DNA from 4 places in the Viridibacillus sp. d25.2 genome. Region 4 is predicted to be linked to each of the others. Evidence: riboswitches for the same ligand, from Rfam matches in the RefSeq annotation. Region 4 holds a riboswitch; each other region holds the start of a gene.
What was found. A riboswitch is a leader RNA that binds a small molecule or an ion and turns the genes downstream of it on or off. The one in region 4 is predicted to bind cobalamin.
Positions count from the first base shown of each region.

Region 1: it holds a riboswitch for cobalamin, as region 4 does, so the genes downstream of both, ACZLO7_RS12915 (energy-coupling factor ABC transporter permease) here and ACZLO7_RS12325 (FecCD family ABC transporter permease) in region 4, are expected to answer to the same signal.
Region 2: it holds a riboswitch for cobalamin, as region 4 does, so the genes downstream of both, nikA (nickel ABC transporter substrate-binding protein) here and ACZLO7_RS12325 (FecCD family ABC transporter permease) in region 4, are expected to answer to the same signal.
Region 3: it holds a riboswitch for cobalamin, as region 4 does, so the genes downstream of both, ACZLO7_RS20790 (ribonucleoside-diphosphate reductase subunit alpha) here and ACZLO7_RS12325 (FecCD family ABC transporter permease) in region 4, are expected to answer to the same signal.

Region 1 covers NZ_CM196652.1:2,587,406-2,589,613, forward strand. The annotation lists cobalamin riboswitch at 200-396, opposite strand; cobalamin riboswitch at 623-806, shown strand; gene ACZLO7_RS12915 (energy-coupling factor ABC transporter permease) at 1,008-1,769, shown strand; gene ACZLO7_RS12920 (energy-coupling factor ABC transporter substrate-binding protein) at 1,766-2,083, shown strand; gene cbiQ (cobalt ECF transporter T component CbiQ) at 2,070-2,208, shown strand, end outside.
Region 2 covers NZ_CM196652.1:3,083,245-3,085,452, forward strand. The annotation lists gene nikA (nickel ABC transporter substrate-binding protein) at 1-1,202, opposite strand, end outside; cobalamin riboswitch at 1,360-1,546, opposite strand; gene ACZLO7_RS15190 (oleate hydratase) at 1,894-2,208, shown strand, end outside.
Region 3 covers NZ_CM196652.1:4,252,249-4,254,456, reverse strand. The annotation lists gene ACZLO7_RS20795 (PepSY domain-containing protein) at 1-442, shown strand, start outside; cobalamin riboswitch at 679-857, shown strand; gene ACZLO7_RS20790 (ribonucleoside-diphosphate reductase subunit alpha) at 1,014-2,208, shown strand, end outside.
Region 4 covers NZ_CM196652.1:2,454,853-2,457,060, reverse strand. The annotation lists gene ACZLO7_RS12325 (FecCD family ABC transporter permease) at 1-855, opposite strand, end outside; cobalamin riboswitch at 1,053-1,243, opposite strand; gene ACZLO7_RS12320 (hypothetical protein) at 1,482-1,685, shown strand; gene ACZLO7_RS12315 (hypothetical protein) at 1,807-2,208, opposite strand, start outside.

The sequences.
Region 1 (2,208 bases), 130 kb from region 4:
GTGATCCTCCCAAATGATGTTCATCTTTTTTTATGAAAAAACTATGGAAATAGGGTAAATTGGCAGCTAGTTAACTATTTTGACAAATAAAAAAACCTTAATTCAAGGAATCAAGGTTTAAAAACTAGATTATTCAGACAACACAAAATAATAAATAAGCGTCATCTGCTGTAGCCTTCACCTTTCCCTCCGAAAAGTATCGTTCATAATTATAAAAGCAGGTTTCCTGGCTTACGCGTCACTTTACTTTGATCTCTTCCCAGTATTTAACCAGTGAGTATTATCATTTCATCAGCGTTACAGTAGCGGGGGCTGCATCGGATTCTAACCGATTTCCCTATTATCCAACATACTCTATGTTCTATACATGTTGGCACTTTTAAATTTGCTATTCAATTGTATTATTCAGTAAATTCTAAATCTGTATTTATCATATACTAAATTTTGTTAGATTCAAATAGATTTTTAAAAATTAATATCTTGACATAATATTAAATAATCATTTCCAACAAAATATTGTTGTTAAAAACAGCTTCTGCTTTGTTTCTACCTCATTTTAGTTTTTCAAAAAAAAATCTAGTAGAAAGAAAATTCTCATGATACACTATATTCTGAAATCTAATAATTCAATAAACTTCATGGTGTTAAATTAGCGTTTAACTTAAAAGGGAAGTCGGTATTAATCCGGCGCGGTCCCGCCACTGTGTTGAGGAGTTTTGCTACGTTATGTCACTGTCTAATGATGGGAAGGTAGTAGTAAAATGATGATTCTAAGCCAGGAGACCTGCCATGAAGTGAGGAAATGTTTCAACCTACGAGGATGGGTGTGAAAGTGAGTAAGTCTTATTTACTGATGACTATTCCTTCACGCACTTCTTTCTATGAAAGAGGTGCTTTTTTAATGACAAAATGCCTGTATGCCCTATCCAGAGAGGTATTTCATAGGAGGTGTTATTTTTTAACTAATAAGTCGCCTGTTAAAATACATACACAAAAGGGAGATTAATATGAATAAGCTAAAATCAATCTTTAATTTGAAAATGATTTACTTTTTAGTATTTGTCATGATTGTTCCAAAGCAAGCATTTGCCATGCACATTATGGAGGGATTCTTACCTGTTGAATGGGCTATCTTCTGGTGGGCGGTAACGATTCCGTTTTTGATCATTGGATTTCGTTCAATTCGTAAAACAATAAAAGAAAATCCAGATACAAAAATGATGCTCGGTCTATCAGGGGCATTTGCTTTTGTATTATCCGCACTAAAAATCCCATCTGTAACGGGTAGTTGTTCTCACCCTACTGGGGTTGGTTTAGGAACTGTTTTATTTGGTCCATTTGCAATGAGTATTGTAGGTTTTATCGTTCTATTATTCCAATCACTTTTATTAGCACATGGCGGCTTAACAACTTTAGGCGCCAATGCATTTTCTATGGCTGTAGTTGGTCCACTAATTGCATACGGTATTTATAAAGGGGCAACTAAAGCTGGATTATCTTTTGCATTTGCTGTATTTTTAGCTGCTGCTTTGGGTGATCTTGGTACTTATATTGTCACTTCTATTCAATTAGCACTTGCATTCCCTTCTGAAGTTGGTGGATTCTTTGCGTCGTTCACGAAATTCAGTAGTATTTTCGCTTTGACTCAAGTTCCTTTAGCTATTTCTGAAGGTATTTTAACTGTTATTATTATGAACTTCTTGAAAAAATACAATGTTTCTGAGCTAAAAGCGCTTCGTGTCTTCTCGAAAGGAGCTGAACAACGATGAAAAAGAATTTAATACTAATCGCAATCGTTATCATTCTTGCTATTTTCCCGCTATTCATACAAAAGGGAGCTGAATTTGGAGGAGCTGATGGTGAAGCTGAAGCAGCTATTGGCGAGATAAATGCTTCATATGAGCCTTGGTTTTCAAGTATTTGGGAACCTCCAAGTGGGGAAATTGAAAGTTTATTATTCTGTCTTCAAGCAGCCATTGGTGCTGGATTTATCGGTTACTTTATTGGCTTAACACGAGGTAAACACAAACGCAAGAATAATGGCAATAACAAAGAGAGTCAAATTAAAGATGATCCTTATTGATAAATATGCTTATATGAATCGTTGGAAGCATATTCATCCTATCGAAAAAATGGCATTTACCTTTTTTCTGATGTTATTTTCTTTAACTGTGAAAGACACTCTTGTATCACTCATCACATTTACTG
Region 2 (2,208 bases), 630 kb from region 4:
AAATCGCCTTGTACAAATTCTGCGATCGACTTTTGGATATTATCTGTACTATTAAAAAGGAATTCTAGCTGTAGTTCTTTTCCGTCTTTTTCTCTAAACGGTTTACCCTCTATTTTTTTCCACCCTGCTTCATCTAATAACTGCTCTGCTTTTGCTGTGTCATGCTCATATGGATCTATGTCAATTTTTGTGTAATCCAATACAGGCGGGAACAATGTATCTGCTTTTTTTTCCAGACCATAAAAAATATTATCGATAACAGCCTGTTTATCAAATGCATAGTTAAGCGCTAAACGTACTTTATGGTCTTTAGTTGCCTCTTTATTTGTGTTAAAAAGCAGCGTTCTTGTAGCTGTAGGATCTGACAACTTAGTTTCATATTTCCCTGTATCCTTTAAAAATTGAAATGAATCTTGACTTATGACCCCATTACCAAAAATAAAATCAAGTTCATTTTTCTCAAATGCTAATACTCTAGATTCTCCGTCAGTAATGACTTTAACAACAACCTTATCTACTTTTGGTTTAGTACCCCAGTACTTTTCATTTCTATCGAATACTGCATATTCATTTTTCTTATATTCGCTAAGTACCCATGGGCCTGTACCAATTTGAGATTTAAGACCATCCTTAAATGTATCTTGGCTGTCAGGAAAAGCAGCTTCTCCAACAAATCTTAAAGGTCTTATGTATGTTAATTCTTGTAAAGTTGGATAATAAGAATTGTTCAAAGTAAGCTTAAAAGTGTATTCATCCACTACTGCTGTATCTTTGATTTGGTTAATTAACTCTACCCATTCATGTTGTTTATGATTATTTAAAATCGTATCAAAATTCTTCTTAACGATTGCCGCATTAAATTTCGAGCCATCAGAAAACGCTACATCTTTTCTCAGATGAAATACATATTCTTTGCCGTCTTTTGAAATATCCCAGCTCTTTGCTAACCAAGGTTGAATTTCCCCACCCTTCCCGTAATTCACAAGTGACTCATATACCATTGCCTGTGAAAAAAACTCATTTGGAAAATATGTATGTGGATTTAAATCGCCTATATCTCCGGTCATAGAAAATGTAACAACTTTCTCATTATCTTTAGGTGAAGTATTTTCTGAACCCTTAGGAGTATTGCTGCAACCCATTACGGACAATAATAATAGTACAAAGAAAAGGCTTAATAGTTTTGATCGTTTGAATAACATGTCTTTTCTCACCTTCAATTATAAAATTTTACTACGCATAAAATATTGGCATGCAAAAAAGCATTCCTAACCCGATAAAAAAGGTCAGCAATGCTTATAGTTTCAGAACAAATTTGTCTCCTAGCACTCTAACACCTCCCTATCTCCCGTAGGTTTATCAGCATTTTTAGAACAGGCAGGTCTTCTGACTTAGGTTCATCGCCTCCATGCGTCTTCCCGGATATTATCCAGTGACTAACTTGCATGAGACTCACCCTTACAGCGGCGGGACCATGTCGGATTTCCACCGACTTCCCTATTAAGTATTCGTTATAAACGAACACACCTATTCCAATACTATATGTAATTTTTTGTGCAAAATAAAAAAGTTTTCCTAATATAAAGTATATTCGTTATTACAACTTAAAGCTATATCAATTTTAAGTCTTAATTTTATTCAAAAGATTTACAACAAATTAGCACGTTTTGTTGCAGTTACACATACCGTTGCTGGCTGTAAATCCCCCTACTAAAAGATATCGATAAATAATTTAATAAAAATGCAATGAATTGTTATGTCAAATGAGATGGATATGTATATCTACAGTTTAACTTTAAAATTGAATATTTTGTTAATTCTTTCCCTATCTTACCGTTATCATGTAAATTTATGGTATTCTATATCGGAATAATAATTTATGGAGGCGGTATTATGTATTACAGTAATGGTAATTATGAAGCTTTCGCACGTCCTAAAAAACCTAAGGGTGTTGATGAGAAGTCAGCGTATCTTATTGGTTCGGGGCTAGCCTCACTTTCAGCCGCATGTTTTTTAATTCGTGATGGCCAAATGAAAGGAGAAAATATTCATATTCTCGAAGAGTTAGATATCTCAGGAGGTAGTCTTGATGGTATTCTAAATCCGACAAGAGGTTTTATTATTCGTGGTGGTCGAGAAATGGAAGATCATTTTGAATGCTTATGGGATTTATTTCGTTCAATCCCATCTTTAGAAATTGAAAATGCT
Region 3 (2,208 bases), 1.8 Mb from region 4:
AAGCACTGGCAATACGACAAAACCTTCAACAACTAGCAACGTAATTGGTATTGCAAAAGCGAAAGAAATTGCTTTACAAAGTGTTGATGGTACTGTGAAAAAAGCAAAATATGATCAAGAAGACGGCGTATATGAATTTGAAATTCTAACAAATGAATATGAATATGAAATCGATGTAGATGCAGTAACTGGAAAAGCTACGGTTACAGATAAAGAAAGAATTACAAAAGCACCAAATACAACATCATCTTTCATCGGGGAGCAAAAAGCTTCCCAAATTGCTTTAACAAAAGCAAAAGGTACAATTACTAAAATAGAATTAGATGAAGAAGATGGCGTTTATGAAATTGAAGTAAAAGATGGTATGTATGAATACGAATTAGAAATTGATGCTATGACTGGTGCCATTCTAGACTTCGAAAAAGATTACGAAGACGATTAATTTCTTTGAAAATAGAACTTCGGCTACCCAAAAAACGATTTTGGGTAGCTTTTTAATATTCTATTATATAAAAACAATTCCTTTTTCCTGCTTTGTAAAATCAAAATAGTTTATATAGGAAATTTTAAAACATTTTTTGTAGGTCTTTTGCTTTCATTTACTTTAATTAAGATTTTCTACTTGTATGATAGGAACACAATATGTTAGATTAGATTAATCGATAGAACACAAGATATAGTATGTGAGCGAAAAAAGGTACCATATACGGTTTAAAAGGGAATTCGGTATAGAAACCGAAGCTGTCCCCGCAACTGTGAATGCGGACGACTGTTAATTAACCACTGAGCAATGCTTGGGAAGGATGACAGTCGGATGATGCATGAGCCAGTAGACCTGCCTTTTTCGCATGACGACACTTTCTTCGGGGGTTGAGAAGTGGAAGCGAGAGACTTTGCATTGAACAAATTACTTTTGATTTCAAAAGTACTTTTTTGTTGTGATTTCAACTGTTTCCAATTTTAAAACTTAGAGCGATGGCTCTGCCGAAGAAGGCAGATTCATCGCTTTTTATATTTGTAAAAAAGGAGACGACAAAATGGTCCAATTAATGACATATGAAAGAGCAACATTATTATCTCGCTTAGAGGAAGAGTTCGGAAGAGAAGAAATCAGTTTGTTAATTCGAAAAGCTGAACGTTGGGAAGAAAAGAATCCAGAAGGTACTGATGCTGAATGGACAAAGGCGATGAGCCTAGAAGCATTAAGTTATTTAGATGAAGAGGATACTTATTGGACTTTCGTTGCAGCTCGTTTATTATTAGCGGGCGTTTATAGAGAAGCGTCTGTGGTACGTCAGCTAGAAGTTGGACAAGTATACACAGCATTTGCTAAACAAGTTGAAAAGCTTGTTGAAAAAGGTTTATATGATCCAACTTTAACGGATTCATATACAAAACAGGAGCTTGATGAGATCGGCTTAATGCTTGAACCTAAACGAGATGAAATTTTTACATATATCGGCTTAAAAACGTTGTTAGACCGTTATGTAACATGTGACTATAACAAAACACCAATTGAATTGCCACAAGAGCGTTGGATGATTATTGCAATGACACTTATGCAAAATGAAAAAACAGATCGTCTAGCAAAAATTAAAGAATCTTATTGGGCGATGAGTAATTTATATATGACAACTGCAACGCCTACATTATCAAATGCTGGTAAAACACATGGTCAATTATCAAGTTGCTTTATCGATACAGTTGATGATAGTTTACAAAGTATTTATGATTCAAACACTGATGTTGCGACACTTTCGAAATTTGGCGGTGGTATCGGTGTTTATATGGGGAAAGTACGTAGCCGTGGCTCATCTATTCGTGGCTTCAAAGGTGCATCAAGCGGAGTTGTTCCTTGGATTAAACAATTAAATAATACAGCAGTATCAGTAGATCAACTAGGTCAACGTCAAGGTGCGATTGCGATTTACCTGGATATTTGGCATAAAGATATTTTCCCATTCCTTGATTTGAAATTAAATAACGGGGATGAGCGTATGCGCGCACATGATATTTTCACAGGTGTTAGCTTACCAGATATCTTCATGGAAGCTGTTGAAGCACGTGAAGATTGGCATTTATTTGACCCTCATGAAATCCGTGAAGTAATGGGCTTTAATCTAGAAGATTATTATGACGAAAAACGCGGACAAGGATCATTCCGTGAAAAATATGAATCTTGCTTAGCGAACCCAAAATTAACACGTG
Region 4 (2,208 bases):
AACCAATCCAATAAATCCTATAGAACCACTTACAGCTACAACAGTACCAGTAAGAAGTGACGACACAATTATTAGTATTTTTCGAAAAGAGTCAATATTTACGCCAAGTGTTGCGGCTGCTTCTTCTCCCATTAATAAAATATTTAATGAGTGGGCATTGAACAGCAGATAAATTGTACCAACAAATACGACAACTGTTGGAATCATTATATACTCCCATTTGGCTCCTGCTAAACTACCCATCATCCAAAACATTGCACCGCGAATTCCGGATTCTTTTGGAGCGAGCGTAACAATGAAATTCGTTACAGCCGACATAATCATCGAAATAGCCACACCTGCTAGTAAGAGTCTAGTCGTTTCAATTCTCCCGCCTACTTGAGCTAAAAAATATACGGCTACCATTGCGATAATAGCACCAGTAAATGCACCTAAAGATAGCGCGTATTGACCAAAAACTGGTAGCGTCCCAAATAGGATAACGAGCGTTGCCGCAACTGATGAACCAGAAGATATGCCAAGAATATAAGGATCTGCAAGTGAATTCCGTACTAAAGCTTGAATAACTACACCAACTACAGATAATCCAGCGCCTACTATAGCACCAAGTAAGACTCGAGGTAAACGAATGTCCCAAATAATTCTTTCTTGTGCTTGGGTCCATTTTACATCTATGTAATCACCGAAAATAGGAAGGTGAGATAGAGCGATTTTCCAAACAGTTATAGGTGACATCTTAACTGGTCCTAGAGTCAGGGCAAATGTAACAGATAATACAAGGGCACAAAAAAGCAGAAGTAACAACAATAGAAAACGACGCTTTGCCTTTCTCTCATTCAACTGCTCGTCCGTAATATTATCTTTATTTCCTTTTTTCAACGAGTGAACTGGCAATACTTGTTCCAATAAAAAAATCCTCCTCCAAAAAATACAAAAAAGCCCTATTCCTTGTGACAAAGAATAGGACTACGAGTATCGGTTTAAAGACATAGCAGTAGTACAATAAATTAGTCTTTTAATCTCTCGAACACCTCTCCTCTCAGCGAAGGTAATTTGGTGGAACACACTAGGTAGGTCTCCTGGCTTCCATATCATCATCTTCTTTCGTCTTCCCTGATTGATACAATCAAGTGACATCATGAAAGAGAACTCCTTGGTTACAGTGGCGCGACCACTCGGGATTTACACCCGATTCCCTGTTACCCTTTGCTTACACAAAGGCACCCAGTGGCATAATTATTAAATTTGCAACTCAAATATTATGGTAGTATAGTTAGAATATTTTTACAAGTAAAATATTATTCTGTTTTTTTAACATATTAAATTGTATATAAAAGTATTTGATAGAATTATATAAATTCTAGCTAATCTGAAGAAATATTCAAATAACTAAAAGTCTGGTCATAAACATAGGTACTACTTTCAATTTCATCAAACGTATAAAATAAAACAATTGAGGAGAAAAGGGGCACGAATTCCTTATGAATGAACTAATAGTAAACATTAAAGAATTAGCAATATTACTATTGTTCCTATCAACAATCGCTTACTCTAGACAACTAAAGAAGACTAGGTGGGAAAGAAAGCTTACTTTCTACGAGATAATAATGTATATAATAGCTACAATTGCCATTCTTCTTTATGGATTTAGTTTTTTTCTATATTTGCTTGGTACAACAGATTAAAGAAACTTAATACAATTAGTGAGAGTATACAATGCTACTTTAAATACATATTTCAGTAAAATGATTAACAAGCTAAACAGGCGTTTATTCATTTATCTATGAATGTATAAACGCCTTCTCTTTATTCAGTTTGATTGTTTTCTAATTTCACTTCGACAGGTAATTGAAGTGCTTGTGTGTTTTTAGTAAAAAAAAGGTTTACTCCATTATCTATTTGAATATAATCTTGTATTCTTACATTCTTGTTTATTTTTATAGATTCATCTGAAAGTGATATCCCCCATATGATACTCTCACCATTTTCTAATTCATGATAAATCCACTCTATTGGATCACCCTCGTGGTCCTTCCACTTCCAAACTTCATAATTCATGCTTCCGTTATAATGAAGTACTCCATCTTCAAAGTAAAAGATACTAATTGTTTTGAGTTGTGAATCCGAATAAAAAAAAGTCTTCCCATTTTTGATTTTCAGAGATTGGATTAGCTCACCGCTTTCTATCTTCGTATCAAGTGCTTCAGA